Regions from separate parts of the Gordonia otitidis genome, predicted to be linked through region 2. Evidence: riboswitches for the same ligand, from Rfam matches in the RefSeq annotation. Region 2 holds a riboswitch; the other holds the start of a gene.
What was found. Region 2 has a riboswitch for cobalamin ahead of metE (5-methyltetrahydropteroyltriglutamate--homocysteine S-methyltransferase). Riboswitches for the same ligand answer to the same signal wherever they lie in the genome.
Positions count from the first base shown of each region.

Region 1: linked by a shared signal. The riboswitch ahead of LK459_RS11085 (cobalamin-independent methionine synthase II family protein) and the one ahead of metE (5-methyltetrahydropteroyltriglutamate--homocysteine S-methyltransferase) in region 2 are both predicted to bind cobalamin.

Region 1 is NZ_CP085974.1:2,451,200-2,466,994, reverse strand. It holds gene LK459_RS11130 (thioesterase family protein) at 1-789, shown strand, start outside; gene LK459_RS11125 (DUF4185 domain-containing protein) at 860-1,960, shown strand; gene LK459_RS11120 (DUF305 domain-containing protein) at 2,064-2,753, opposite strand; gene LK459_RS11115 (hypothetical protein) at 2,878-3,309, opposite strand; gene LK459_RS11110 (phosphatase PAP2 family protein) at 3,380-4,492, opposite strand; gene LK459_RS11105 (hypothetical protein) at 4,779-4,991, shown strand; gene LK459_RS11100 (deoxyribonuclease IV) at 5,064-5,834, shown strand; gene LK459_RS11095 (acyl-CoA dehydrogenase) at 6,145-7,974, shown strand; gene LK459_RS11090 (hypothetical protein) at 8,205-9,899, shown strand; gene LK459_RS11085 (cobalamin-independent methionine synthase II family protein) at 9,942-11,153, opposite strand; cobalamin riboswitch at 11,305-11,445, opposite strand; gene LK459_RS11080 (SDR family NAD(P)-dependent oxidoreductase) at 11,578-12,354, opposite strand; gene LK459_RS11075 (VanW family protein) at 12,431-14,134, opposite strand; gene LK459_RS11070 (acetyl-CoA C-acetyltransferase) at 14,371-15,666, opposite strand.
Region 2 is NZ_CP085974.1:353,103-368,897, reverse strand. It holds gene LK459_RS01630 (short-chain fatty acyl-CoA regulator family protein) at 1-458, opposite strand, end outside; gene prpD (2-methylcitrate dehydratase PrpD) at 577-2,088, shown strand; gene prpB (methylisocitrate lyase) at 2,088-3,038, shown strand; gene LK459_RS01615 (bifunctional 2-methylcitrate synthase/citrate synthase) at 3,035-4,162, shown strand; gene LK459_RS01610 (pyruvate carboxylase) at 4,293-7,682, shown strand; gene LK459_RS01605 (nucleoside/nucleotide kinase family protein) at 7,788-8,420, opposite strand; gene metE (5-methyltetrahydropteroyltriglutamate--homocysteine S-methyltransferase) at 8,594-10,918, opposite strand; cobalamin riboswitch at 11,058-11,256, opposite strand; gene LK459_RS01595 (GlcG/HbpS family heme-binding protein) at 11,479-11,889, shown strand; gene LK459_RS01590 (SDR family oxidoreductase) at 11,957-12,808, shown strand; gene LK459_RS01585 (DJ-1/PfpI/YhbO family deglycase/protease) at 12,821-13,369, shown strand; gene LK459_RS01580 (helix-turn-helix transcriptional regulator) at 13,366-14,235, shown strand; gene uraH (hydroxyisourate hydrolase) at 14,240-14,566, opposite strand; gene uraD (2-oxo-4-hydroxy-4-carboxy-5-ureidoimidazoline decarboxylase) at 14,699-15,220, opposite strand; gene LK459_RS01565 (solute carrier family 23 protein) at 15,230-15,795, opposite strand, start outside.

The DNA.
Region 1 (15,795 bases), 2.1 Mb from region 2:
GGTCCGGCGGTGTGCGCGCTCGCAGCACATCGGGTCGAGCGACGATTCGGCGAGGACGGCTTCCGCCCCGCGCGATTCACGATCGACATGTTCAAGGTCGCCCGCGAGGTGCCGACGTTCACCCGAGGCAGACTCGTCCGCGCGGGTGGACGGATACGCGCCGCGGAGATCGACGTGGTGCAGCGGACCGACCCCGACCCCGGATCCGGTTCGCAGGACGAAGTTCTCGTCGCCCGCGCGACGGCGGTCTTCCTGCGGCCATCGCAGAATCCGCCGGGCGACCGTTGGCAACGACCGGCGGACGCCGTGACGTTTCGACCTCCCACCGAGGACATCGGCGATTCCGACGTCATGTCCCGATTCTCGTCGGAGGTCGCAGGGCCGGAGTCGGAACCCGTGTGGAACACCGACATGGGCGAGCACCAGAACGGCAGACGAAAACGCCTGTGGTCCCACCCGCTACCCACGATCGACGGTGAGACGACGACGCCGTTCGTGAGGGCCGTGACCGGAGCCGAGTCGACCAGCCTCATCACGAACTGGGGGTCGACGGGCATCGGTTTCATCAACTGCGACCTGACCGTCGAGCTCGCACGGCTGCCCGTGGGCGAGTGGGTCGGCGTCGAGGCGGACAGCCACATCGAACATGGCGGACTCTCCGTCGGCACCGCCGGATTGTTTGATTCGCACGGAATGTTCGGCATGGGAATTGTGACCGCGGTGAACAATGCTGCCGCAGAGATCGATTTCACGAGCGTCGACCTCACCGATCGGTATCGCGAGGCATAGCCGCGAATCAATTCGCACAATCGTCGAATAACGCCGCGAGATAACCATCAGGTGTTGATAGGGTCACGGCATGCCGTGGTCCTGGCGGGGGCGAAAGGCGAGCGTGGGGGCGCGTCGAAAACTCACGTCGTCACTCGTCGGTGTGGCCGCCACGGCACTCGTACTCGGCACCGTGACCTCGCCGCACGCCTCTGCACAGACATACGCGGCGGGCGCTGCTTCGATGGTTGCTCGACTGACCGGTCCGGGATCGATCAACGACACTCCCGGCCGCTACAACATCTACGGCACCGACCTCGGCACCATGTGGGACAACGGCAGAGGTGAGATTCTCGCCGCATTCGGCGACACCCAGACCTTCAACGGCTGGTCGTTGCTCTACGGACAGCTCTACTACTGGCAGTCCAACGCGCTACTGCGCAGCACCGATCACGATCTGGCCGACGGTATGGCGTTCACCGGCCACGCCGGTCCGCCGCGACAGGCCAAGCGACTGTTGAAACCCGACCTCCGCAAAGAGATCACGATCATCCCGACCGCGGGGGTCGCCGCCAACGGCAAGCAGTACATGAGCGTGATGTCGGTGCGGCACTGGGGACAGCCCGGCGTCTGGTACACCAATTGGTCGGGGCTCGTCGCGTCCGACGACAACGGGAACAATTGGCACGCGCTCAATGCCTTTCGCCCCAACGGCGGCGGCAACAAGAAATTCCAGATGGCCGCCTTCCTCAAAGTCGGCGACACCGTCTACACCTACGGCACCCCCGACGGTCGTTTCGGCGCGGTGTATCTCGCACGCGTGAACGCCAGGGACATCGAGAACCTGGGCGCCTACGACTATTTCTCGTACGGCAACTGGGTGCGGAACGATCCGTCGGCAGCAACGCCTGTGATGGGCGCGCCGACAGGCGAGATGTCGGTGGCCTACAACAGTTATCTCGGACGGTTCGTGTCACTGGGCCAGAGCGACAACGGCGTGGTGATGCGCACCGCCGACAATCCCGCGGGACCATGGACCCCGGGGGAACTCGTCGTGCCGATGAACAATCCACCGACGGGATACGCACCCTTCATCCACCCCTGGTCGCAGGGCAGCACACTGTATTTCACGTACTCGGTGTCCGTTGGCTATCAGGTTTACCTGATGCGCCTGCCGCTGCGCCGCGACTGACGGGCAAGGCGCGACTGACGCGGGCGAGGCGCGACTGACGGGCGAGGGTCCGCGAGCGCTGCACACCCGCCGACCCTCGACCCGGCTCACCAACGCGGCAGCATCACTGTCCGAGCATCGAGCGCATGCGGTCGATCTCGGTCTGCTGCGTCTTCTTGATCTGCTCCGCCAGCGCACGTGATCCCGGGTCGACCCCGTCGGCGAGTTCGGTGTCCGCCATGTCGATCGCACCCTGATGGTGGGAGATCATGCCCTGCAGCCACAGCCTGTCGAATTCTGCCCCACGGGCATTCTCGATGGCCGTCATGTCCTGGTCCGACATCATTCCCGACATTCCCATCGTCCCGTGCGCCGTGGAACCGGAAGCCATCGAACCGTGTTGCTGTGACCCGTGCTCCTGCGCACCCGCGTTCACATCCGGGGATACTCCCCACGACTCCAATCTCTGTGTCATCTGGTCGATCTCGGGTTGCTGGGCATTCTTGATCTGGCCGGCCAACTCGCGGACGGCGACGTTGTCGGTGCGTGACGGCACGAGGTCGGCCATGGCGACGGCCTGCTGATGGTGCGGGATCATCATCTGGTTGAAACTGACGTCGGCGGCGTTGTGCGCCGCCGCCTCGGCCGAGCTACCGGCCGTCGATTCCCCGCTCGTCTTCACTTGGCTCGAGGCGACCGCCTGGCTCGTCGACGACGCGCTCTCGGAGGTCGAGCATCCCGCGAGCGCGATGAGAGCTGCGGCGGCACCGCATGCGGAGAGCAGGCCGGTGCGACGAATGGTGTTGCTGGACATCGATGAATTCCTTGTCTGGGTGGTGATCTGCTGGTGGACCGGATACGTGGCACATGAGTGCGGCACCCGTATCCGGACACGACGACACGCGGTTCCGGTTCGAGCGGAACCCGACGTCGCCGACTCAGCAGCGGATCACCCCAAGCCGAAGGTGATCGCGGATCGCCCACGGCGGCGGCCGACCGAGTGTGCGCACTCCGGGACTGACGAGCGCGGCCATCGCGAACAGCAGCATCGCGAACACCAGGAGCGGCAGAACGGCCGGCTCGATGGCCGGGAAATCGATGGCACGCAAAGAGACACAGTGATGCCCGAGTACTGCGCAGTGGTCGCCCGAGGACATGTGCGCAGGGTCGTCGGTCGATGCGGTCATCTGCATACCCGTGTGCGCGGGTGGCATCGGGTGGGCAACTCGTGGGTGTACCGGTCCGAGCAGTGCGTGCATCGCGACAACAGCCGGAACGAGCAGCCCGACGAGCAGCAACCGCACGCGACCAGCCGTCGAGAGTCGTGTGAACTGTCGACGGCCATACGCTCGTCGACGCGAACCGGCCACGGACTCGAGATTACCGGGGCAACCGATCACCGACGCGACGACGACCCGTCAGTGGTCGATGCCGGGGAGGTCAGGCGCCTGCCGCGCCGAGGTCTGCGTCGTCGGACTGCAGAGCCTCCTGCTCCGCGGCTCGTCGACGCTGCCGCGGCAGGATGAACCGACGATCGACCAGCACGTAGACGGCGATCACGAACGCGGCGAGCGCCCATCCGAGCAGGACGTCGAAGACGTAGTGCTCGGCCGTGTAGACGAGTGTGAAGGCCATCGCGAACGCGTAACCCATGAACAGTGTTTTGCCCAGCGCCTTGACCCGGGGCCACATGAACAGCGCCAACAGCATGGTCAGCCCGGCATGGAGCGACGGGATCGCGGCAACCAGGTTGGCTTTACCCTGCCCGATCTCGATCAGACTCGACGCGACATGGATGTTCAGGTACTCCCAGCCGCGGGCCGAGATGCGCTCGACGTAGGGTTGCGCGCCGGGATGGCTCGGATCGGTGGTGCCGAGGATGCCGCCGGGCGTCGTCGCCTGCGGTGTCGTCATGCACTCGGCTTCACGCGGACCCTCCGCGACCTCCGCCGATGTGCAGCGCGCAGCGGCCCAGGGCGGCGCCGCGGGTACCAGCGTGTATCCGACGAGGCCGAGGAACGTCGCCGCGACGAAACATGCCGCGAACCGTCGCCACGACGACCTGTCACGCAGCCACAGCACCGCGGCTACCGCGTAGGGCACGACGAAGTACGACATGTACACGACGCTGGTGATGATCTCCCACCACGGAGCAGACGCCTCTTTCAGATGACCCTGGAGCCACACCGTCGGAACCACACCGAACAGCGCATGGTCGACGTCGGCGGCGAGATGCCAGTGTGTCGGCATGTCGACGATCCGCGCGACGTCGCGTGTCCAGTCGTAGAGGATCAGGATGAGCGCGAACGGCGCCCAGTCGATGATCACGGTGATCGCACGGCGTCGACCGATCGTCGCCGCGAACAGGCCAAGGCACAGCAGGACGATCAGTCGGGTGCGATCGAAGGCCAACCCGTACACGGAGAACTCGTAGATCATGAACGCGATCCACGCCGTGATCGCTATCCGACGGACGAGCGTCAGATCCCGACGCTTCTCCGGCTCCGGCTCCAACTCCGCTGCGTCAGCGAGATCGTCGAGAACCGGCGCCATGGTCGGCGGTTCGTCGGAACCGTCGTCACCTGCACCTCGCACCGGGGGTCGTACGGTGTCATCCACGCTCAAGCGGGTAATCCTCAAATCTCACAAGTCGAACGTGAACACGACACGGCCGACGAACACGATGAGAGCTGGTCCCACCCTTAACTGTTTGTCAGCCTAGTGAACACCACACGGTTGCGTGGTGTTTGCCATCCGTTGTCAGGGCATCCACAGCCAGAACTTCCTAGACTGGTGATGCGCATCACAGAGATGCGGCGCTCCGACGTCGGGAGGTTCCATGCCCAACCGTTTTCTCCGCTACGGCGATCAGCGCTACCTGATCACCAAGGAGGCAGAGGCCCGACTGAACCGCGCCCTCGACAGCGTCTACGAGCGGGGTTCCGGACACGAGTGGCTGCATCTCTACCGCGACACCGAAGCGCCCTGCCGATTGCTGATCGCCAGCGGAGTACCGATCACCATCGAGACCGAGCCCGGACTCGGCGACTGACAACGCAGACGGTCAGTCGCCCGACGGTCACCGGTCCGTGGCGCGTCGGAGGGTGTCACTATCGTTGTGGCCATGCGCATCGGAGCCCATCTGCGAGAAGACGCCCAGCCGCTCGAGACCGCCGAAGAACTCGACATCGACGTCTTCCAGATGTTCGTCACCGATCCGCAGAGTTGGAAGAAACCGCAACCACATCCAGAGGCCGAGCGGATCCGCGAGTCACCTATCGACGTCGTGGTCCACTCGAGCTACCAGATCAACGTCGCGAGTCTGAACAACCGGCTGCGTATGCCCTCGCGTAAGGCAGTCGAGCAACAGGCCGACGCCGCAGCCGAGTTGGGAGCGATCGGGCTCGTCGTCCACGGCGGTCACCTGCGCGACGGCGAGGACTCCGCTGAGGGATTTGCCAACTGGCGCAAACTCTTCGACCGCCAGCAGGACAAGGGCGGCTTCGGCGTGCCGATCTTCATCGAGAACACCGCGGGCGGCGATCACGCGATGGCACGGACGCTGGAGGCCATCGACCGACTGTGGGATGCCGTCGGCGACTTCGAGCAGGCCGGGTTCTGTCTCGACACCTGTCACGCCTGGGCGGGCGGTGAGGACCTCGTGGGTCTGGTCGAGCGCGTACGCGCCATCACGGGCCGCATCGATCTCGTCCACCTCAACAACTCGCGTGACGAGTTCGACTCGGGCCGTGACAGGCACGCGAATCTGGAGTCCGGCCACATCGATCCCGACGTCCTCGTCGAGGTGGCCCGTATCGCCGACGCGCCACTGATCCTCGAGACGCCGGCCGACGGCATTCCCGCCGACCTGTCCTATCTGCGCAAAGAGCTCTGAACCGGTCATCCTTCGGGATCCGGGACGTCCGACTCGACCAGAGTTCACTGCAGCGAACCCCACGCTTGCAATTGCGAGCACGCTCACATGCCGTGCGGTTGTGAGTGTGTGCGGCCACGCGGTAAACTGGGGTTACTGGCGAGTAACTTGGCGTTCGCGTCAACTTCGAAACACACACGATTTCCTCGCAGCGACTCTCGTCGCGGCAGGACTTTGCGGTGGATGAGGTTCTCCGACGCTCCGTCGATGCCCGCCCGAAGTTCGTCAGCCCGCGGCACAACAAGCCAGGTCTACTAGAAGGAACCAGACAATGGGTCATTACAAGAGCAACATGCGCGACCTGCAGTTCAACCTCTTCGATGTGTTCGAACTCGACAAGGTCCTCGAATCCGAAGAGTTCGCCGATCTCGACCACGAGACCGCTGTCGACATGCTCCGCGAGGTGAAGAACCTGTCCGAGGGCGTGATCGCGGAGTCGTTCGCCGAGGGCGACCGCAATCCCCCCACCTTCGATCCGGAGACGCACAGCGTCACGATCCCCGAAGCGTTCAAGAAGTCCTACAACGCCTACATCGAGGCTGGCTGGGACAAGGTCGGTCTGCACGAGGATCTCGGCGGCATGCCGGCTCCCCGCACGCTCTACTGGGCACTCGCCGAGATGGTCCTGGGCGCCAATCCCGCGCTGTTCATGTACTCGGCGGGCGCGGGCTTCTCCGAGATCTTCTACGACAACGCCACCGACGAGCAGAAGAAGTGGGCGCAGATCTGTGCCGAGCGCGGTTGGGGCGCCACCATGGTGCTGACCGAGCCCGACGCGGGTTCCGACGTCGGCGCGGGCCGTACCAAGGCAACGCAGCAGGGGGACGGCTCCTGGCACATCGACGGTGTGAAGCGCTTCATCACCTCCGGTGACCAGGACATGACCGAGAACATCTTCCACCTCGTGCTCGCCCGTCCCGAGGGTGCCGGACCCGGCACCAAGGGGCTGTCGCTGTTCTTCGTACCGAAGTTCCACTTCGACCACGAGACCGGTGAACTCGGCGAGCGCAACGGTGTCTTCGTCACCAACGTCGAGCACAAGATGGGCCTGAAGGTCTCCGCGACCTGCGAGGTCACCTTCGGTCAGCACGGCGTTCCCGCCAAGGGCTGGCTCGTCGGCGAGGTGCACAAGGGTATTGCGCAGATGTTCGACGTCATCGAGCACGCGCGAATGATGGTGGGCACCAAGGCCATTTCGACGCTGTCGACGGGTTACCTGAACGCACTCGACTACGCCAAGGAGCGTGTCCAGGGCGCCGACATGACCCAGATGACCGACAAGACCGCGCCGCGCGTGACGATCACGCACCACCCGGACGTGCGTCGTGCACTGATGACCCAGAAGGCATACGCCGAGGGTCTGCGCGCTGTGTACCTCTACACCGCGTCGCATCAGGACGAGGCCGCAGCGAAGATCGTGTCGGGCGCTGACGCGGAGACCGCACATCGGGTCAACGACCTGCTGCTCCCGATCGTCAAGGGCGTCGGCTCCGAGCGTGCGTACGGCACGCTCACCGAGTCCCTGCAAACCTACGGCGGCTCCGGCTTCCTGCAGGACTACCCGGTCGAGCAGTACATCCGCGACTCGAAGATCGACTCTCTCTACGAGGGCACCACGGCCATCCAGGCGCAGGACTTCTTCTTCCGCAAGATCATCCGCGACAAGGGCCAGGCCCTCGCACACGTCGCCGGTCAGATCCAGTCGTTCATCGACTCGGAGGCGGGCAACGGTCGACTCAAGACCGAGCGTGCCCTGCTGAAGACCGCTCTCGAGGACGTGCAGTCGATGACCGCTACGCTGACCGGCTACCTGATGGGCGCCCAGGAGGACTCGACGCAACTCTACAAGGTCGGCCTCGGTTCGGTGCGCTACCTCATGGCCGTCGGCGACCTGCTGATCGGGTGGCTGCTGCTCAAGCAGGCCGAGGTCGCGCTCGGCAAGCTCGATGCGGGCGACGACGCCGACAAGGCCTTCTACGAGGGCAAGATCGCCGTGGCGAGCTTCTTCGCGAAGAACATGCTGCCGCTGCTGACCTCGGTGCGCAGCGTCGTGGAGAACATCGACAACGACGTCATGGAGCTCGACGAAGCGGCGTTCTGATCCGCTGATCTATTCGACAAAGGCGGCCCCGCAACCCTACTCGGTTGCGGGGCCGCATTTGTCGAATCACGGTGTGAACACCGGAGGACAATAACTGAACACCGAAGGGCATACGCGCCCGATGTGAACGTCAGCGGATTTCCGTAACCGCAAACAACAACGGTGGAAATGAATATAGTGACATCGACAGTGCACGATCCCACTCATTCCGAGACTCGGAGACCACCGCGATGTCGAAGAGCTTCTACCGTGTATCGCTTGGACTGATCATTGCGGCGGCGCTCGCCATGGGACTGTCCCCGAGTGCACATGCCGACGAACGGCTCCCCATCGGCGTCCTACCGAAACCGGTCAGCTGCGCCTGGTTGACGTTTCCCGGACGTGCGGGCGCGTGGCCGGTTCCACTCCACGCGCCGAATCCCGGAATCGGGCTACTGACAATGCCGCGTGCCAACGACCGTGTACAGCGCGCTCTTCCACCGAGAATCCATCTACGGACGGACAAGGCGGGATTCAACTCGATCTGGCAGTACGCGCTTTTCGGCGGTAACCTCTACGCGAAATCTGCCAAGACACAGGGAGATTGGCGGATCGCGCCAGTTCCTCAGTGTTTACAGGGGCAGATGACCGGCTTGTCCGTCGACGGGAGTCGTCTCGTCGTTCTGGTGTACGGCGGCCGAATCGCCACCTTGGAATCAGCCGACGAGACACCTGAACTATGGTGGTGGACCACACGATTCGGTTCGCCGATCTGGCTCAACCCCGCCGGCAACAAGGTTCGACCCGACCAACGTGCATGGAGCTTTTCGTGGCTCGATCCGATCTACACATCGGTGATCCCTTTCCGCCAGGAGGCGACGTGGACAGACAGCGCGGGCCACAAGCAGCCTGTCGGTGGCGCAGGCGTCACAACTGTCTACACACTGTCCAAGAACGGTAACCGGATCCACATCCTCGATCCATGGTTGCCCGGCGCCGACCCGCTCAAACCCAGCGACAAGCGCTTCTCCGACGACTACAGCTACGAGATGCTGGGTCCGCTCGACGGACGGTTCGTATCGCGCAACCTGTCGTCGTCGGGTTCGACGACCTTCGTGATCAACGACTACGGCGACATGTACACACGCCTGTGGGATTTCGACATCTCGGGAGCTGACACCCTCTTCTTCTCCTACACCCCGCAAGACCAGGGAAAGCTACAGGGGGCTCCGAACAATTTCGAGGGCTTCTTCGCACAGTATCCATTCCTGCGCAGCGTTTTCCCGCAGGCCTACGCCAAGTTCCAACTACCTCCACCCGCCTGGGTCCGGCAACCGAAGGTGCCCGGCGAGATCACGTCGACCATCACCATCCGGCAAACCGGATTCTCGTCGGACAAGCGCGAACTCCGTGTCGAGGGACGACGGAACGGGCAGAACGGATACTGGTACAAGCCGATAGACCCGACCACGTCGTGGTCGTTCGCGCCGGTCAACGGCTACTCACTCGCGCGCCCCCTACTCGACAACCGGACGGGAGACACGAGCTCGCTCACGCTGGTTCCCGGCGCCGACGTGAACTACCGATACACCGACAGGTCGGGATGGACGCTGACGACGCGCAATTTCGACTACGCAACCGACACCGCTGACTACGACCTCTGCGTCGACGGCACGTGCGCCAGCATCATCGGCTACCTCGCACCGACGCCGCGGCCCGGTTGGACACCTGAGGGACTGACCTCGTATCAGCGTCTCTACCAGGGGATGCTGGTGCTCGACAGCAAGGACCGTCAACGTGTCGACGCGAATCCGCGGTTGCGCGCAGCAGTTCGTTCACTCATTCCCAATCAACGCATGGAGAACATCATCGCCACCGCGAACACGTCTCGGATGACGGTGTTCACCCTGGACCGAAAGATGGTGGAAATGCCGAGATTCCGATGAGCTGGCGCGACGAGGAGTAGTCAGGCCCCACTGATCGGCAGCTCAGGTCAGCCGGGCAGACGCCAACTCCGCGCCGCGCGTGAGGCTTTCGAGCTTGGCCCACGCTATCTGCGGATGGATACGACCGCCGAGTCCGCAGTCGGTCGATGCGACGACGTTCTCCGGTCCGACCAGCGTCGCGAAACGTTCGATCCGGTCAGCGACGAGTTCGGGGTGCTCGACCACGTTGGTTGCGTGACTGACGACGCCCGGTGCGATCTTCTTCCCGTCGGGGAGTGTGACATCGCGCCAGATCTTCCACTCGTGCTCGTGTCTGGCGTTGGCACCCTCGAATGAGTATGTGCCCGCGTTGATCTCGAGCATGAGGTCGACGAGGTGACGGAACTCCAGGTCGGTGGTGTGCGGCCCGTGCCAGCTTACCCAGCACAGGTGGAAGCGCACCTGCTCGGCCGGAAAACCCCGCAACGCATGATTGAGCGCCTCGACGCGGATGCGGGTGAATGCGAGATAGTCCTCGATCGTCGGTTCCGGGTTGATCTGATCCCAGTTCTCCGCGATCGACGGATCGTCGATCTGAAGGATGAGGCCTGCGTCGATGATCGCCTTGTATTCCTCACGCATGGCGTCGGCACAGGCCCAGATGAACTCTTCTTCGGTCGAGTAGTAGTCGTTGCCGATTCGCGATGCCGAGCCAGGCGAGAGCGATGTGATGAATCCGGTCTTCTGATCCGATTCGGCAAGCGCCGCTGTGAAATTCGCGATATCGGCTGCGATCGCGTCGTGACCTGTATAGGTGACCGGACCGGTAGCAGTCGGGAACAGTGCTCCGCGCTCTCCTACTGCGATGCCGCTTTCCGGATCGTGATAGGCGTCGGCGAAGATCGTCCAGTCACGACGATCCGGAAAGGTGGTGAGCCTGACGTGGCCCGGCGTCGAACGTTTCGGTTCGTCGGCGAAGGGGCCGCCGTCGGTCAGTTCGAGGCCACCGAGCCGGTTGAACGAATACGACCACCAGGCACCGTAATCGACGTTGCTGGACATCGATTTCCCGTATTCGCCGTCGCCGGGGATCGTGATCCCGAGGTCGACCTGGCGCTTCACCAGTGCGGCGACCTCGTCGGCGAGCAGCGACTCGAAGTCTGCGCTCGTGTGGAGTTCGAGTCCGTCGGCTGACTCCTGGCGTGCCTTGTTGGCATCGACGAGTCGCTTCGTGCGGGGAAGACTCCCTGCCTGGGACGTGGCTATACCAGTCATCGGGATACTGCACACTTTCGATCGGTTCGGATGGCGTCCGCCCTACGACCACGTGTGCACGCCCACGAACTCTTCTGCGCAAGAGCCCCACCCAAACCGGGTAGTCGGAGTGCCGCGCGCTCATCCTCGAGGCGGACAGACCGCCGGATACGGCGTATCCGGCACAGCGGCAGGTGATCGGACTCGTCGACGCGCGGGGCGTCAACTCACCGTTGCGGGACAGTCCCGGACTCGCACCGGGTTCCCCTCGACACATTGTGGTGTCTCGTCGTCCGCCCACACGTCGGGGCTCCACACGGCGGGACGGACGAACCGACTGCTCTCCGCAGGCTATCCGACGGCCCGGCAGCTCGGTGAACGCGGGTCGCGAACAGTCGGGTGCTGCTGGGCACCCGACTGTTCGCGACCCAGGGCAAGTGCCCGACTACTTCGGTGGCATCCGGATGCCGCCGTCGACGCGAACGACCTCGGCATTCATGTAGGAGTTGCTGACGAGTTCGATGACCATCGAGGCGAGCTCGTCGGGCTCACCGAGACGCTTCGGGAACAGGACGTTCTTGCCGAGGTTGGCCTTGAACGCATCCGAGTCGGGGCCCGAACCGTAGATCGGTGTGTCGATGAGTCCGGGTGCGACGGTGTTGACGCGGATGCCGACAGCCGACAGGTCTCGGGCGACCGGAAGGGTCATGCCGACGACGCCGCCCTTCGACGACGAGTACGCGGCCTGACCGATCTGTCCGTCGAATGCCGCGACGCTGGCCATCGACACGATCGCGCCGCGCTCTCCGGTCTCGGTGGGCTCGAGGCGGCTCATCGCGGTCGCGGCGAGACGGATCGCGTCGAAGGTGCCGATGAGGTTGATCGCGATGACCTTCTTGTAAGCGTCGAGGTTGTGTGCCGAGGCGAACTCGCCGTCCTTGCCGATGGTGCGCTGCGCCCACCCGATCCCGGCAGAGTTGACCAGCACACGCAGGGGCCCGAGCTCGCTCGCCTGATTGACGGCGGTCTCGATCTCGGCGGTGTCGGTGACATCGACCGAGACGAATTCTCCGCCCACCTCCTTCGCCAGCAGTCCACCCTTGTCGGCGTTGAGGTCGGCGACGACCACCTTCGCCCCCTTGGCGGCCAGCTGCCGAACCACGGCGGCGCCGATGCCCGACGCCCCACCCGTCACGATTGCACTTGCTCCGTTGATATCCACACCGGTCAGCCTACGACGGAGTGTGTCACGGGTAACAGTGGGGCCGAGCGATCGCTCGGGACTGTCGGGACGCGCGTCAGACGCAGCGGACCGTCGGCTCGGGGTCGTACTTGACGGTGCGCGTGTGCCTGCTGATCTCGTTGCCGCTCGCGGCGTCGGTGATCACCCTGGTGTTCGAGGTGGTGAACCCGCGAATTCCGGTGGCGGCTATACAGTCCTGACCTCGCGGCAACTCGACGACTGCGGGCGAGGTGTACCCGTAGCGGTCACCGGTGATCGACTCGACGTCGACCGTCTTGGTGCTCCACATCCGCACTGTGACCGACGACGGGGTCCAGTTGGTCTCGATGAGAATCCCGTTGCGCGTGTTGTTGCGGAAGACGAGGTCGATGGCGCCCTCGAATACCGTCGCCTCGCGCGCTTCGGGGTACCGCGAGATGTAGTAGCTGTGCTCGGTGTGGTCGACGTCCTCGAGTCCCGCGAAGTACGAGGCGTTGTAGAGGGTCGTCGCAAACTGTGAGATCCCACCGCCGACCGCCTTCGACGGCCTGCCGTGGTCGATGATCGTCGACGTGACGTACCCCTGAGCCTCACCCCGCGGGCCGGTGTAGGAGTTCAGCGAAAACGTCTCGCCAGGAAGGACGACGGCGCCGTCGACCTCCTGTGCGACGAGGCGGATGTTCTCTCCTGACGCCGACGAGAAGTCGCCGGTGGTGAATTCCGAGACCACTTCTTTGACACCGAGGCTCTTCGCTTTCTCGGTGGTGACCTTCGGTGTGCGCACCTGATAGGTGGCCTCCACCGATTCCGGACGGTCGTCGGCGAGCGCGGCGTCGAGGACTTTCCGCGTGGTAGCACGCCAGTCGATCCTGGCCCCGTCACGTGACGGCACCACTTCGGGGCTGCCACCGCGCAACCGGAAAGTCGCACTGAGCGGAGCGCGCTCGGTGCGGCCGAGTCCCGCGCCGACACGCGCGGCCACGGTCTTCTCGTCGGCGCGGGCCACCAGGCCACCGCGACCGTCGGCCTCGAACCGCAGGATCGCACCGAGAGCGTCAGGTGTGAGCGTCTGCCGCGCGCCGTCGACGCCCGTGACCACCAGGGAGGTCGACGTCGCACGGGTGGCGGGGCCGTCGACCGTCTGACGCACGGTCGCGGCGGAGACGGTGGGCGAGAAGGGTTCCATGGGCAGGTCGATCGGCCCGGCATCATCGAGCCAACGATCGGCGACGACGTCGGCTGCGCTTGCGCGTACGACGCGCAGCCCCTGGCTGGGCATATCGGCGACCGGGGTCGCGCCCCGATAGTGGACGCCACCCTCGACCGCAGCCTTCTCCAACTGGTCTCTGCGCGCATCGAGCGCCGCGGCGAAGCGTGCGCGGTCGACATGCACCACCGGTTCCACGTCGTGCGAACGTCCGAACAGTGCCGCGACGCGGTCCCACAGAGTGCGCGGTTGCCGCATCAACTTCTCGACGGTCGCGTCGGCGTCGAAGCTCAGTCCGAGCTCGTGGGCAGCAACTTTCTCGGTTCCCGACGGTGTGCGCAGCGTGACGGGCCGGACCGCCCGTTTCTGCAATTCGTCGAGCGCGGGATTCAACTCCGCGCGTGAATCGTTCCCGACATCGAGTCCGGAGATCACCGCGCCGCGCGCAGAGCGCGAATCGGTGACGACGAGATCGACTGCCAGCACCACCGAGGTGACAAGCGCCACACCGAGGACCAGTCGCGCGCCGACTCGCCGTCGGCGCGCGAACATCGAGAACACGCTGTCAGTCATACAGGACATTACGGACGCGGGCGAAACGTGCGCCCTGGGCAGAACCAGGTCGAGCGTGGCGGAAAATCACTTCTGACCTGGATAAGCAGACGCTCCGATTGAGCTGTCGGGTCGGGGGTCTGACAGCTCAACCGGAGCTAACACGTATATCTACCGTGCATCCGGATTCGTTACAGCCCGTTGAGAAAGCTTTGACCGAACTGGCAGGAAACCGGATTCGACGGGCTCAGCCCGGCTCAGCCCTCGATGATCGCCGTCACGCCCTGGCCACCGGCGGCGCAGATCGAGATCAGTGCGCGACCGCCGCCGTTGGCCTTGATCTGCTTGGCCGCCTGCGCGACGATCCGGCCGCCGGTCGCGGCGAAGGGGTGTCCTGCGGCGAGCGAGGACCCGTTGACGTTGAGCTTGCTGCGATCGATCGAGCCGAGCGCTCCGTCGAGGCCGAGGCGCTCCTTGCAGTACTCCTCGCTCTCGAACGCCTGCAGCGTCGCGAGCACGACCGACGCGAACGCCTCGTGGATCTCGTAGAAGTCGAAATCCTGCAGCGTCAGACCGTTGCGCTTGAGCAGGCGCGGAATCGCGTAGGTGGGCGCCATCAGCAGGCCGTCGGGACCGTTGACGTAATCGACGGCCGCGGTCTCGGAATCGACGAAGTAGGCGAGAACCGGGAGTCCCTTCTCCTGCGCCCATTCATCGGAGGAGAGCAGCACGGTCGACGCGCCATCGGTGAGCGGCGTCGAGTTGCCTGCGGTCATGGTGGCGTCGCCGAGCGAGACCCCGAAGACCGGCTTGAGCTTTGCGAGCTTCTCGACCGTCGAATCGCCGCGAAGGTTCTGGTCGCGGAGCAGACCCATGTACGGGGTGATCAGGTCGTCGAAGAAGCCCGCGTCGTAGGCGGCTGCCATCTTCTGGTGGCTCGCAGCCGCGAGCGCGTCCTGGTCTGCACGCTTGATGCCGAACTCCTTGGCGGTGATGGCCGCGTGCTCACCCATCGACATGCCGGTGCGCGGCTCGCCGTTCTTGGGGATCTCGATACCGAGCTTGGGCAGTGCCTTCAGGATGCCGAGGACCTGATCCTTGGGCGAGCGTGCCCGGTTGACCTCGAGCAGCGACAGCCGCAGATCCTCGGATACGCCGATCGGGGCGTCGGAGGTGGTGTCGACGCCGCCACCGACCGCGACGTCGTACCGACCGCGCGCGATGCCGTCGGCAACAGCGGTGATCGCCTGAAGACCGGTGCCGCACGCCTGCTGGATGTCGAACGCCGGGGTGTAGGGCGAGAGCGGGGAACCGAGCACACATTCGCGGATGAGATTGAAATCACGCGAGTGCTTGAGGACAGCGCCACCGGCAACCATGCCGAGCCGCTCACCCTGGAGGTTGAAGCGACTCACCAGGCCGTCGAGTGCTGCGGTGAACATGTCTTGGTTTCCGACCTCGGCATACGCCTTGTCCTGGCGTGCGAACGGAATGCGGTTGCCGCCGAGGATCGCGACCGGGCGTTCGTCGCGGGTCTTGGGTGTATAGGCCACTTGGATCTCCCAGGGATGAGGGTTGACACTGATAGCGTATTCTTACTCCAGAGTAAGTTAGATGTCGAACTACTTCGGACCCTGGGTCCGATGAAGTACCCGACACCCAACTCATCGATTCACCTGCAT
Region 2 (15,795 bases):
AAGTCGCGAACCTCCTCGAACGGCATCGGGATCGACGACGCGCCGTCGGAGTGCGAGGCGCTGCCCCGGTAGGTCTCGAGCTCGGATTCGGCCGCGGCGAGGCGGCGGTGCAGCGTCGAGATCGTGCGGCCGACCGCGGGCATCCTGGAGACGAGCTCGGTGATCTCCGCGCGCGTGACGTCGCCGGCATCAGGATGCGTGTACAGCGCTTCGGCGAGGTCGGCGACGAGTCGCGCGTCGGTGTCCGCGGCGAAGTAGTCGGCGTCGAGATCGAACTCGTGGGTGAGCGCGAGCAGGACCGAGACCGTGATGGGGCGTTGGTCGTTCTCGAGTTGGTTGACGTAGCTGGTGGACTTGTCGATCCGGCGTGCCAGCGCTGCCTGCGACAGCCCGTGCTCGTCGCGGAGACGTCGCAGGCGAGCGCCGACCAGCAGTCGTCTCGATGTCGAAGCAGCCATCTCGGGAGTGTAGCGCCATCGCCATCCGCAACCTTTGCAAAATTCGGACCAAGAGTCCGCAAAAATACGCACTGTCCAGCACTTTCGAGGGTGAACCCCTTCTGCGTACGGTGCGAACATGATCATTCACAACGTGCGTACCCATCGCAGCGCGGAGACTTTTCCGCAGTCTGAGCACCTCGCTCAGAAGATCGCCGAGGTCGCCGCCGACCCGGTCGAGGTACCGGTCGACACGACGGACATGGTGATCAACCGCATCATCGACAACGCTGCGGTCAGCGCGGCGTCGGTGATCCGACGGCCTGTGACAACCGCGCGTGCGCAAGCACTCGCTCACCCACAGGCAGCCCGAAAGAACGGTGCCGGGGTGTTCGGGGTCGGGGGTTCGTACTCGCCCGAGTGGGCCGCGTGGGCCAATGGAGTCGCCGTTCGTGAGCTCGACTTCCACGACACGTTCCTGGCAGCGGAGTACTCACATCCCGGCGACAACATCCCACCGCTGGTCGCTGTCGCCCAGCATGTGGGCGCGACCGGCGCCGATCTGATCCGCGGCCTGGCCACCGCATACGAGATCCAGATCGACCTCGTCCGCGGAATGTCGTTGCACGAGCACAAGATCGACCACGTCGCCCATCTCGGACCTTCGGTCGCCGCGGGACTGGGTACCATGCTGCACCTCGACGCCGAGACCATCTACCAGGCGGTCGGTCAGGCGCTGCACCTCACCACCGCCACCCGACAGTCCCGAAAGGGACTGATCTCGAGTTGGAAGGCGTACGCGCCGGCCCACGCGGGGAAGATCGCCATCGAGGCCGTGGACCGGGCGATGCGCGGGGAGGGCTCGCCCGCACCGATATGGGAGGGCGAGGACGGTGTGATCGCGTGGATGCTCGGTGGAGCCGACAAGGTCTACGAGATCCCGCTACCCGGTCCCGGCGAGGCCAAGCGCGCGATCCTCGACAGCTACACCAAGGAGCACTCGGCCGAATACCAGAGTCAGGCGCCGATCGACCTCGCGCGCCGAATGCGCGAGCGGATCGCGAATATCGACGACATCGAATCGATCGTGTTGCACACCAGTCACCACACCCACGTGGTGATCGGCACCGGCTCGAACGACCCGCAGAAATTCGATCCCTCCGCGAGCCGGGAAACGCTCGACCACTCGGTCATGTACATCTTCGCCGTGGCGCTGCAGGACGGCACCTGGCACCACGAGTCCTCGTATGCGCCGGAGCGCGCCAACCGTCCCGACACCATCGAACTGTGGCGCAAGATCTCCACCGTCGAAGACCCGGAGTGGACGCGGCGCTACCACTCGACCGACCCTGCCGAGAAGGCGTTCGGCGCCAAGGCGGTCGTCACGCTGCGCAGCGGCGAGGTGATCACCGACGAACTCGCCGTCGCCGACGCCCATCCGCTCGGTGCGCGTCCCTTCGCGCGTGCGCAGTACGAAGCGAAGTTCGCCACCATGGCCGACGGCGTCATCGACGTAGCCGACCAGCAGCGCTTCCTGACCGCAGCCCGGGGGCTCGCCGAGCTCGGCTCGGATGGCCTCGACGCCCTGGTTCCCAGAGTGCTGCCCGTGGTTCTCGACAAGGCGCCCACCATCGGGTCGGGGATCTTCTGATGTCCGCGACCAACACGACAGCAGGATTGTTCTCCTCGGCGGTGTCGGCATCCGACAAACGTCGCGCACTGCGAACCGGTCTCGCCTGCGGCGAACTGCAGCGGTGGCCGGGCGCGTTCTCACCGCTGGCGGCCAAGCTCATTGCCGATGTGGGTTTCGAGGGTGTCTACGTCTCGGGTGCCGTCCTGTCGGCAGATATCGGACTGCCCGACATCGGACTGACCACCCTCAGCGAGGTGGCTGGCCGGGGCGGGCAGATCGCACGTGCGACGGATCTGCCCACTCTCGTCGACGCCGACACCGGCTTCGGTGAACCGATGAGCGCGGCGCGGACGGTCGCAGCGCTCGAGGACGCGGGGTTGTCCGGATGCCACCTCGAGGATCAGGTCAACCCGAAGCGGTGCGGCCACCTCGACGGCAAGGACGTTGTGCCCACGGCGGATATGCTCAAGCGCCTCGCCGCGGCCGTGTCTGCGCGCCGTGACGAGAACTTCGTGATCTGTGCGCGCACCGACGCACGGGCGATCGAGGGACTCGACGCCGCGATCGACCGCGCCAGGGCCTACGCCGACGCGGGTGCCGATCTCATCTTCACCGAGGCGCTGCGTGATCTGTCGGAGTTCGAGGCGTTTCGCGCCGCGGTGGACGTTCCGTTGCTCGCCAACATGACCGAGTTCGGCAAGTCCGAACTCCTCACCGCCCGACAGCTCTCCGACGTCGGATACAACGCCGTCATCTATCCCGTCACCACGTTGCGAATCGCGATGGGCGCGGTGGAAGTGGGATTGCGCGAATTGGCAACGGCGGGAACGCAAGTCGGTCTTCTCGACGGCATGCAGCATCGCAGCCGCCTGTATGAGCTGCTCCGCTACGCCGACTACAACGACTTCGATTCCGAACTCTTCACCTTCCGACTGCCCGGCGAGACAATTACGGAGACAATGTCATGAGCGCACCATCGGTTGACCAGACCATTCACAAAGGGCTCGCAGGCGTCGTCGTCGACACCACCGCGATCTCCAAGGTGGTCCCCGAGACCAACTCGTTGACCTACCGTGGATACGCGGTGCAGGATTTGGCTGCGCACTGCAGTTTCGAACAGGTCGCCTACCTCCTGTGGCACGGTGAGCTGCCGACCGACAACGAGTTGGCGGCGTTCACCCAGCGGGAGCGCGCGAGCCGTCGGCTCGACCGTTCGGCCCAGGCCGTTCTCGCCCGAATCCCGGAGAACTGCCACCCGATGGACGTCGTACGGACGGCGATCAGCTACCTCGGCACCGAAGACCCGGACGAGGACGACGCCAATCCGACTGCAAACTTCGACAAATCGCTGCGGATGTTCGCCGTACTGCCGACGATCGTCGCCGCGGACATGCGTCGACGACGTGGCCTCGACCCGATCGGACCACATCACGCGCTCGGCTACGCCGAGAACTTTCTGACGATGTGCTTCGGCGAGCTTCCCGATCCGGTCATCGTTCGGGCATTCGAGAAGTCGATGGTGCTCTACGCCGAGCACAGCTTCAATGCCTCGACCTTCGCGGCCCGCGTGGTGACCTCGACGCAGTCGGACATCTACAGCGCGGTCACCGCGGCCATCGGCGCACTGAAGGGGTCACTGCACGGCGGCGCCAATGAGGCCGTCATGTACGACATGATCGAGATCGATCGCCCTGAGCGTGCACGAGGCTGGCTCGAGGGCAAGCTCGCGAACAAGGACAAGGTGATGGGGTTCGGTCACCGCGTGTACAAGAATGGGGACTCGCGGGTCCCGACGATGCGCGACGCGCTCGTGGAGGTGTCCGAGCATCTCGGCGATGACCGGTGGGTGCGGATCTACGGCGAACTCGAGCACCTCATGGCCGACCGAACCGGAATCCTGCCCAACCTCGACTTTCCGACCGGACCCGCCTACCACCTGATGGGATTCGACATCGGGTCGTTCACCCCGATATTCGTGATGAGCCGCATCACGGGGTGGACTGCGCACATCATGGAACAAGCTGCGTCGAACGCGTTGATTCGCCCGCTGAGCGGATACACCGGTCCAGAGCAGCGCGAGCTCACATCGTGAGACAAAAGTGATACAACGACCTCACTTTAGGATATGTTGGACCGCGACGATTGTTACCGGACCCGTTGCGGGTCACGGCCACACACGGCCTTGACGGTGTGACCTCGACGAATGGAAGTTGTGACCCGAGATGTTTGAGAAAGTCCTGGTTGCCAATCGCGGTGAGATCGCGATCCGAGCGTTTCGCGCTGCATACGAACTCGGTGCGGGCACCGTCGCGGTCTTCCCGTATGAGGATCGCAATTCACTGCACCGCTTGAAGGCCGACGAGTCGTATCAGATCGGGGTACCCGGGCATCCGGTACGGGCGTACCTATCGGTCGACGAGATCATCGGAGCCGCGCTGCATTCGGGCGCCGACGCTGTCTATCCGGGTTACGGGTTCCTGTCCGAGAATGCCGAGTTGGCCGCGGCGTGTGCCGAACACGACATCACATTCGTCGGACCACCTGCTCATGTTCTGGAGCTGACGGGCAACAAGGCGCAAGCCGTCGCGGCGGCGAAGGCTGCGGGCCTGCCGGTGTTGGCATCGTCGGAGCCCTCGGCCGATGTCGACGAGTTGGTCGCGGCCAGCGCGGACATGACGTTCCCGCTGTTCGTCAAGGCGGTCGCCGGTGGTGGCGGCCGCGGCATGCGCCGCGTGGCCAGGCGTGAGGATCTAGCCGAAGCGATCTCAGCGGCATCGCGGGAGGCCGTCACGGCGTTCGGTGATCCGACGGTCTTCCTCGAACAGGCGGTGATCAATCCGCGGCACATCGAGGTGCAGATCCTCGCCGACACCCGGGGCAACGTCATCCATCTGTTCGAGCGTGACTGCAGTGTGCAGCGACGGCATCAGAAGGTCGTCGAGTTGGCGCCGGCGCCGAATCTGGATCCGCAACTGCGCGAACGTATCTGCGCAGATGCCGTGGCGTTCGCCCGGCAGATCGGCTACTCCTGTGCGGGAACCGTCGAGTTCCTTGTCGATGAGCAGGGCAACCACGTCTTTATCGAGATGAATCCGCGCATCCAGGTGGAGCACACGGTGACCGAGGAGATCACCGACGTCGATCTCGTCGGCGCCCAGATGCGGGTCGCGTCGGGACAGTCACTGCAGGAGTTGGGCCTCGACCAGGAATCGATCTCGATTCGGGGCGCTGCCCTGCAGTGTCGCATCACGACCGAGGACCCCGCCGACGGATTCCGGCCCGACGTAGGACGGATCACGGCGTATCGCACACCGGGCGGTGCCGGTATCCGTCTGGACGGCAGCGCGGTGCTCGGCGGCGAGATCAGCGGGCATTTCGATTCCATGTTGGTCAAGCTCAGTTGTCGGGGGCGTGACTTCGACACCGCGGTACGACGCGCTCGTCGTGCGTTGGCGGAGTTCCGCATCCGCGGGGTCGCCACCAACATCCCGTTCCTGCAGGCGGTTCTCGACGATCCGGACTTCGCCGCAGGACACGTGACGACGTCGTTCATCGAGGATCGTCCGTGGCTGTTGACCTCGCGTGGATCAGCCGACCGGGGTACGCGAATCCTGTCGTATCTCGCCGACGTCACGGTGAACAAGCCGCATGGAGAGCGTCCGAGTACCGTGTATCCGCGCGACAAGCTCCCCGTCGTCGACCGCTCCCGCCTGCTTTCCCCGCCGGACGGGTCTCGTCAACGTCTGCTGACATTGGGCCCCACCGGTTTCGCTCGTGATCTGCGTCAGCGGTCGGCCGTCGGGGTCACCGACACCACGTTCCGTGACGCTCACCAGTCGCTGTTGGCGACACGGGTACGGACCAGCGGAATGCTCGCGGTCGCACCGTACGTGGCGGCCATGACGCCGGAGCTGTTGTCGGTCGAGTGCTGGGGTGGTGCCACCTACGACGTCGCACTGCGGTTCCTCAAGGAAGATCCGTGGGATCGGTTGGCGCAGTTGCGTGAGGCGATGCCCAACATCTGCCTGCAGATGTTGCTACGTGGCGCCAACACCGTCGGTTACACACCGTATCCGCAGAAGGTCACGACGGCATTCGTGGCCGAGGCCACCGACGTCGGCATCGACATCTTCCGTATCTTCGACGCGCTCAACAACATTGACGCGATGCGGCCTGCGATCGACGCCGTGCTGGAGACCGATCGCGCCGTCGCGGAGGTGGCGATGAGCTACACCGGCGATCTCGCGAACCCCGACGAGAAGCTCTACACCCTCGACTACTACCTGCGGCTGGCGGCGCAGATCGTCGACGCGGGCGCACATGTGTTGGCCATCAAGGACATGGCAGGCCTGCTGCGCGCACCGGCGGCGGAACTGCTGGTGTCGGCGTTGCGGCGTGAGTTCGACCTACCGATCCACGTCCACACCCACGACACGGCGGGCGGCCAGTTGGCCACCTACCTCGCTGCGGTCGACGCCGGTGCCGACGCCGTGGACGGCGCGTCGGCGCCGCTGGCAGGTACCACCAGCCAGCCGCCGCTGTCGGCGATCGTCGCCGCTTTCGCACACACCGAGCGCGACACCGGCCTCGACCTCGGCGCGGTCTGCGATCTGGAACCGTACTGGGAGGCCGTGCGAAAGGTTTACGCCCCCTTCGAATCCGGTGTTCCCGCACCGACCGGCCGGGTGTACTCGCACGAGATCCCGGGCGGGCAGCTGTCGAATCTGCGTCAGCAGGCCATCGCGCTCGGGCTCGGTAACCGCTTCGAAGCCGTCGAGGAGGCGTACGCCGCCGCAGACGCGATGCTCGGACGGCTCATCAAGGTGACGCCGTCGTCGAAGGTCGTCGGTGACCTGGCACTCGCGTTGGTCGGTCAGGGCATCGCACCTGCAGACTTCGCGGCCAACCCCGGTTCCTACGACATCCCCGACTCGGTGATCGGTTTCCTCCGCGGCGAATTGGGCGAACCCGCCGGTGGCTGGCCCGAACCGCTGCGAACACGAGCGCTCGCCGGTCGCACGGCACCGCGACCGGTCGAAGAGTTGTCCAGCGCCGACTCCGCGGCTCTCGACATTGCGGGGCGCGGCCGCCAGGAAACGCTCAACAGGCTGTTGTTCCCCGGCCCGACAAGAGAATTCGAGGAGCATCAGGAGACCTACGGCGACACCTCGCGGTTGTCGGCGAACCAGTTCTTCTACGGGCTGCGCTACGGCGACGAGCACCGCGTCGAACTCGAACCGGGCGTCGAGCTGCTCATCGGACTCGAGGCGATCAGCGAAGCCGACGAGAAGGGCATGCGTACGGTGATGTGCGTGCTCAACGGGCAGTTGCGTCCGGTTGCGGTGCGTGATCGCTCCGTCGACTCCAAGGTCGCTGCCGCTGAGCGGGCCGATCGGGCCAACCCGAATCACGTGGGCGCACCCTTCGCGGGCGTGGTCTCGCTGTCGGTGGGTGTCGGCGACGAGGTCGCGGCGGGCGCGGCGATCGGCACGATCGAGGCGATGAAGATGGAAGCGACCATCACCGCGCCGGTCGGCGGCAAGGTCGCGCGCGTCGCGGTCTCGCAGGTGCAGCAGGTCGCGCCGGGGGATCTGCTCATCGAGATCGGTTGACGCGCAACGGCCTGTCGATCCGGACGAGATGTCGGCCGGGCGTAGATCCGTATGACGCTGAGCCCGGTTGTGCGGGCGAGTGGTCATACGGATCGCACCGGCAGGTCACTCGATCACTGTGGAGTCCAGTGTGCCGTCGCAGCGGTCACGGGTCGTTCGGATCAGGGCGGCGTTCGGGTCGTCGACTGTTCTGATCCATTCGAGTGCATCGTCGACGCTCCGTCCCGTCGCCACATGCCGGGCGAGGAGTCGTTGCTGTCTGATCGCATCGGGAAGGTCTACGAACCAGAGCTGGTCGAGCATGCCGCGAACAGGCGCCCACGCGCCACCGAACCCGAGGTAGTTGCCCTCGACCACAACGATTGTCGCTGTGGTGGCGATGAGCGACGACGCTGCGATCGGTTCGCCGAGAATGTGGTCGAAATCGGGTGTGTACACCTCGGCTCCAGGCGTGGCTGCTCGACGAAGCGTCGCGACGAAGCCGTCGACGTCGAAGGTGTCCGGAGCGCCGCGACGCTCGACGCGGTGCAGGAGACGCAGCATCGGAGTCGCGAGGTGGAAGCCGTCCATCGGTAGATAACCCACGTGAGCATCGCCGACCCGCTCCGCGAGTTCGCGCGTAGCTCGTCGGGCAACGGTGGTCTTACCCGCTCCCGGTGGGCCGGTGAAGCCGACGACCACTCGAGAGCGGCTGGTCGCGAGGTCGAGGATCTCGCGGACCAGCGCGTCGATGACCATGGGTTCGACGATACGGGTGGCGTCGTCGGGAAGTGGGCGGTTTTGCCGCCAGTACGAATCGACGATGTGGACGTTGCAGTTCGACGTCCGGGGTGACCGGCGAATCGTGGTGACGTTCCGTATCGGCGCGCAGAATCCGCCCCCGACGGATCGGGGGCGGATTCAGCGCATTATCAGTCCTCGACGTCGCCGCGCACCGTCGCGGCGGCGGTGACCAGGTTGGTCAGCGACGCGATGACCTCGGGCGTTGCTCGCGTCTTGAGTCCACAGTCGGGGTTCACCCAGAGACGTTGTGGCCCAACGGCAGTGAGTGCTGCGCGGAGCGACTTCTCGATCTCCGCCGTACCCGGGACGCGCGGTGAATGGATGTCGTAGACACCCGGGCCGACCCCGTTCGAGAAGCCGACTTCGTTGAGGTCATCGAGCACTTCCATCGCCGAGCGGGCGGCTTCGATGGATGTGACGTCGGCGTCGAGGTCTGCGATCGCACCGATGACCTCGCCGAACTCCGAGTAGCAGAGGTGCGTGTGGATCTGCGACGTGTCGGACACGCCCGACGTGGCCAACCGGAACGCCCGCACGGCCCAGTCGAGGTATGCCCTCTTGTCGGCGTCACGCAGTGGCAGCAGTTCCCGCAGTGCAGGCTCATCGACCTGGATGATGTGGATCCCGGCATTCTCCAGATCTACCGTTTCGTCACGGATGGCGAGTGCGATCTGGTCGGCGGACACCGACAACGGCTGGTCGTCGCGAACGAACGACCACGCCAGAATCGTCACCGGTCCCGTCAGCATGCCCTTGACCGGCTTGTTCGTCAGCGACTGTGCATAGGTGATCCAGTCGACGGTCATCGGGTGTGTGCGCACCACGTCGCCGTACAGGATCGGCGGGCGAACGCAGCGGGTGCCGTAGGACTGCACCCAGCCGTTCGCGGTGGCGACGAAGCCGTCGAGTTGTTCGGCGAAGTACTGCACCATGTCGTTGCGCTCGGGTTCGCCGTGCACGAGCACGTCCAGCCCGATCTTCTCCTGCAACGCGATGACGTCGTCGATCTCGGCGCGCATCCGCCGCTCGTACTCGGCGGTGTCGATCTCGCCGGACCGCAGTGCTGCCCGCGCGAGACGGATCGCCGAGGTCTGCGGATAGGAGCCGATAGTGGTCGTCGGTAACGTCGGGAGGCCCAGGCGCGCATTCTGTGTGGCGATCCGCTCGGTCGCGTCACCGCGTGTCACGTCGTCGTCGGTGATGGCTGCCAAACGTTCCTGCACGGCGGCGACGTGGACGCGGGGATCCGACTCGCGTGTCGCCAGTGCTGCCGACGACGCGTCGAAGGCGGCGGCCTCGGACTCACGGCCGCTGCGTAGCGCGCGGGAGAGCACCCCGACCTCGTCGTACTTCTGTGCCGCGAACGCCAACCAGCCGCGCAGATCGTCGTCGATTCCGGTCTCGGCGTCGAGGGTGTAGGGGACGTGCAGAGTGGAGCATGACGTCGAGACCGCAAGCGCCCGTGCCGATCCCAGCAATGTCCCGAGTGTGGCGAGCGCCTTGTCGAGATCTGTCCGCCAGATGTTGCGTCCGTTCACCACACCGGCGACGAGTAGTTTGTCGGCGAGTTCGGGTACCGAGACGACGGTGTCGACAGAACCCTCCACCAGGTCGACACCGATCGCCTCGACCGGTGTACGTGCCAGTGCCGCAAGAGAATCCCCGGGATCGCCGAAGTAGGTGTTGACGAAGATCGCGGGACGGCTCGTGGCGTCGGCGAGCGTCGAGTACACAGCGCCGGCGAGGGCGGGGAGGTCGTCGGCGTAATCGGTGACGAGGACAGGCTCGTCGATCTGGACCCAGCCCACACCGGCCTGCGCGAGCCTGCGGAGCAACTCGACATACACGGCGACAGCGTCGTCGATCCGCGACAGCGGTGCCGCAGCGCCGTCGACGGGCTTCGACAGGGCGAGGAAGGTGATCGGTCCGATGACGACGGGACGGGCGTCGACCCCTTGCGCGTGCGCCTCGGAGACCTCGGCGAGCACCTTGTCGGGGTGGCACGTGAACGTCGTGTCGGGTCCGATCTCGGGGACGAGGTAGTGGTAATTGGTGTCGAACCACTTCGTCATCTCCAGCGGTGCGATCTCGCCGGTGCCCCGAGCCGCGGCGAAGTAGCGGTCGAGCGGATCGGCGATGCCGTCGTACCGGGCGGGTAGGGCACCCACGAGCACAGCGGTGTCGAGGATCTGGTCGTAGTAGGAGAAGGTGTTGATCGGGATCGAGTCGAAACCGGCGGCGACCAACTGTGCTGAGGTATCCCGTCGCAGGTCGGCGGCCGTCTGCTCCAGATCGGTGGCGCTGACGCGCCCGGCCCAGTAGCCCTCGATCGCCCGCTTGAGCTCGCGTCGCGGGCCGATACGGGGTGTACCGGGAACGGTGGTGGTGAACGGGGCGGCCACGGGCCCCGAGGTGTGGCCGGCGGGTGAGGTGCCGGGAGTGCTGATGGACATGAGTTCGTGAACTCCTGCATTCGATACGGACGGTTCACCGCCATGCAGGGAGAGTCGACAAGCCCCGAGTGATGCGTGGGCATCACAAAACGCTGATCGACCTGCGCCCGGTCCACGAGGCGGTGAGCCACCGGTCGCGGCGCGACCGGTACAGGAGGCAGGTCTTCGGGCTTGTCGGCACTCTCGCCATCGGCGATGTTCCTACTGGCCGTCGCTTCCCGGGCATGCGCCCAGTGCGTGTGACGGCGGTCGTTCCGACATACCGCTGCGGGACAGCTCCGGATTCTCACCGGATTCCCTCTCACCCGAGGTCGCGCAGCTGCGCGACGAACGGATTCGACGCCGCGCGCGGGACGGAGGGGCTCCATCGCGACTCCCGGCGGGCGAACCAGCTGCGGGTGCAGCATAGCGCAGGGCGACGTCGAGGCGATTCCCCGTCGCCGACGCCGTGCCTGGTTCCGACAGAACCAGGCACGGCGTCAAGGGTCTGCCTAGCGTGGGTGATACGCGCTCGAACAGTGACAGCGGCGCACTCCGATCAATCAGTTGAGGAGGCAGCAGTGCGAAGTATGACAACGGTCGGACTTTCCGACGCACGACGCATGATCGACGCGGGGATCGCCGCGGCCGAACGGATCGGCTCGCCGAGCAACATCGCCGTCGTCGACAACGGCGGGAACCTGGTCGCTCACGTTCGGATGGACGACGCCCAGCTCGGAAGTATCGAGCACTCGATCGACAAGGCGCACACCGCAGTGTTCTTCCAGTCGCCAACAGGCGATCTCGCCGCCGATTCGCTTCCAGGAGAACAGTTCTGGGGCATGGCGTTGAGTGGTCACGGCCGCGTCCTGGTTTTTGCGGGCGGCATCCCACTGATCGTCGACGGCATGGTGGTGGGAGCTGTCGGTGTCAGCGGCGGCTCCCGTGAACAGGACACGACGGTCGCCCGTGAGGCGTCGGCCGCACTGTGAGCCGCAATCCAGCGGCGTGTGACATGACGACCGGTCCGCCGGTCATCGACGATGAAGGAGAGAAGTGATGAGTACGACGTATCTGATCACCGGTGCCGGAAGCGGCTTCGGAAAAGAGGTCGCGCTACGCATGGCGGAGCAGGGACACGACGTGATCGCCGGTGTCGAGATCATCGCGCAGGTGAACGTGCTGCGCGCCGAGGCGAAGAAGCGCGGCGTCGAACTGCGTGTCGAGAAGCTCGACGTCACCGATGAGGGCGATCGCCGGAAGGCTGCACAGTGGGACGTCGACGTGCTGTTGAACAACGCGGGCATCTCCGAGGGCGGTTCGTCGGTCGACATTCCCGCCGAGAATCTCCGCAGGCAGTTCGAGGTGAACGTCTTCGGCCCGATCCTGCTGACGCAGCCGATCGCCAAGCGGATGGTGGCCAAGGGTGGCGGCAAGATCGTATTCATGTCGTCGGTCGCAGGACTCACCGTCGACCCGTTCACCGGTGCGTACGCGGGCTCGAAGCACGCCGTCGAAGCGTTTGCCGATGCGTTGGATCAGGAACTCGCCGAGTACGGAGTCACGGTTGCCACCATCAATCCCGGACCGTTCCTCACCGGATTCAACGACACGATGTTCGAGGAGTGGAAGTCGTGGGTCGACGACCCGTCGACGCGACTCTACGACTACAGCAAGCTGGCCTTCCCGCACGAGCAGTTCGACCCGGAGGAGGTCATCACCGTGACGATCGACGTCCTCACCGGTACCGACACCAACTACCGACACGTGTTGCCCGCGCACACGGTCGACGACATCAAGGCACAGACACAGGCGCAGTGGGATCGCACGCTCAACGACGGCAAACGTCCCGAACTGGTCCAGACCGCCTACGACATCTCCCCGTACACGCCGGTCGACGGCAATTCCTGAAAGGATCGAATCATGGCTCTCTCCGACAAGAAGGCACTGATCATCGCGACGTCGTATGGCGTCGAACGCGACGAACTCCTCGTCCCGCGTGATCATCTGCGGGACGAAGGTGTCGCCGTCACAGTCGCGACCGTCGACGGCGACGACGTACAGACCCTGGTAGGCGACAAGGATCCGGGCTCGACCGTTGCCGCCGATGCGGCGATCGCCGACGTCGATCCCGCTGACTTCGATGTGCTCGTCGTACCCGGTGGCACACTCAACGCCGACACACTGCGCACCGATGCGACGGCGCAGAGCGTGGTGCGCGGATTTGCCGAGGCGGGTAAGCCCGTAGCGGCGATCTGTCACGGACCGTGGCTGATCGTCGAGACCGGATTGCTCGTCGGCAAAACCCTGACGTCGTACCCGTCGTTGCGGACCGATGTGAACAACGCAGGTGGCAACTGGGTGGACGAGGCGGTGGTGAGTGACGACACCAACGGATTCACGCTGATCACCTCGCGGACGCCGGACGACCTGCCGGACTTCACCGGCGCGATCGACGCGCAACTGGCATGAGCGGGGGCCGGGGGACCGACGACGCGCAGGGTGCGTCGTCGCCCTCTGTCACCGCCGACTACCGTGCGACCGCGACGTCCGGGTTCCTTCGGAATCGACGTGCACAGTTGGCGCCCGATCCCTCCTGGCCTGTCTACAACGCCACCACCGACCGCCGGGTTGCGGGGCTGCGACGCGAGGAGATCGCCTGGGCCGCAGGCGTGAGCATGGACTACTACACCAAGTTCGAGCAGGGCAAGGTGGCACACCCCTCCCGCGCGGTCGTCGGTTCCATCGCCGACGCTCTGCGTCTGAGCGACCTCGACCGCAGGTATCTGTTGGCACTCACCGCGGAACCATCGGGTGAGCCGATGGCGACGAGCGAGGCGCTCGCCGATGCCGAGGCGGATCTGCTGGCCATCGGCACCCGACTCTTCGACACCGTGATGCTGCACCTTCTCACCGACGAGTTGATGCTCACCGCCGTCGACAAGGCGACCGCGGCCGTCCTGTTCCCCGACCGGGACTCGTCCGAGTGGCCGCTTCAACCGGTCTCGTTGCTGGAGTACATCTTCGACGACCCGATCAGCAGATCGGTGTATGTGGACTGGACGGCCAAGGCCTACGAGGTGGTCGGCTTGGCTCATCTGAATCTCGCGACGCGACCTGCGTCGGCGGAACATCGAGCGTTGATCGACCAGTTGTGGCGGTCCAGCAAGGCATTTCGCTACATCTGGAACCGCTATGAGCCGCACGACAAGAGGTCGGGGCGGTGGCGACTGCGCGTGCCGGGAGAAGGCGTCGTGGGCTGCCACTTCACGACGCTGCAGGTACGCGGTTGTGACGAACTGTCGCTCGTGGTCTACCGGCGCGACGACGAGCGGTGAGTACTCAGCTACCGCGGTATGTGGAGTACGAGTACGGACTCAACAGCACCGGTACGTGATAGTGCCGATTCGGATCGTCGATGGTGAAACAGATGTCGATCTGCGGGAAGAAGCCGACGATCCCGTTCGCGCCGAACCAGTCTGCGGTCGCGAAGACCAGATGGTAGGTGCCCGGCGCGAGTGGGTCGGTGTTGACCTGCGGGATGCGGCCGTCGCTGTTGGTGGTGCCCGAGGCGAGTTGTTCGCCGTCGACGTCGCGCAGGATCACCGACATCCCGACTGCGGGAGCACCGCTGACGGCGTCGAGGACGTGTGTGGACAGTCCGGTCATGGATTCAGCCTAGTGGGTATGTGGTGAGTTCTTTGCCGTGAACGCAGCTCGAGTCGGCGGACGCGGTTGGTGCACCGACGGCGTCTGCCGAATCGGGCGGCGTTTGAGGGCTCCGGGCAGCGCGATGTGCGATCAGTCGTCGACGAATTCGACGGCGGGTGTCAGCATCCGTTGCAGCCGACTGCGATTGATCTTCGCCAGCTCCATGCGCAGGACCCGACGCTCGGTCGGGGCGTCGTTGCGCATGCGCTCCTTGAGGATTGCGAGCAGTTCCTCGGCGGGCCGTCCATTGGCGAACACCAGGTAGACGTGTCCGAACTTCTCCTCGTACTCCTTGTTGAGCTGCTTGAGCTCGGCGAGTACCGCGGGGTCGGCGCCCGCGACTCCCGATTGTTCCCGACTCGACGAGGCGTTGTCGGGGCGGTCCCCGATGCGGGGGTGCCCCGCCAGTGCCTCGTCGAGGTCGGTGTCGGTCAGTTCGGCGAGTATCAGGTCGGCGTATTCGAGAAGTGCCTCGTCGTCGACGAACGGGCGCGCCTTGGCGACGCGCAACGCCCAGATCGATGAACTGCAGCACTCGTAGAGCGTGCTGATCGCCTGTCGCTCCGACAGCTCGTTGAAACTGGGCAGACCACGCCAATCCACTCGTCGCACGCGGTCAGCCTACGAGAGCTCTGGCTGGCGGCTGAAGCGAGCCGAGGTCAGCGGGTTGGCGTCGGCCACGAGATCGTCGAACCGGTGGTTGGCGATCTTCGCGATCTCGATGAGCGCGAAGGACTTCTCCGAGGTCTCGGAGTTGTCCATGCGAGCCCAACCGTTGCGCAACACGCGGTCGTAGCGTTCGGCCTCCTGCGCGTCGATGACCAACGGGAAGCCGAAGTGGTCCTTGTACGCCTTGGCGAGGTCGACGACGTTCTCGTGCTCGGTCTCCTCGAGGTGGGACAGGCCCTTGTGGTCGACGGCTGTCAGCTCGCCGGTCTCGTCTTCCGCGCCGAGGTCGGGGAATGCGCGGATGAGCTGCAACTGTTCCTCGTCGCTGCCGGTCAGCATGGCCTCCTGGAAGGCGCTGCGCAGATCGTGGACGTCCTCGAAGGGGCGCTGCTCGTAGGCGCGTTCGACCACCCAGTCGACGTTCTGCACCAGGCCACCGAAGGTCTGACTGAATTCGACGTAGGTCATCTTGTTGACGGCGTCGAGGGTGATGGCGCCGCGTCCCGCGACGGCCGGGC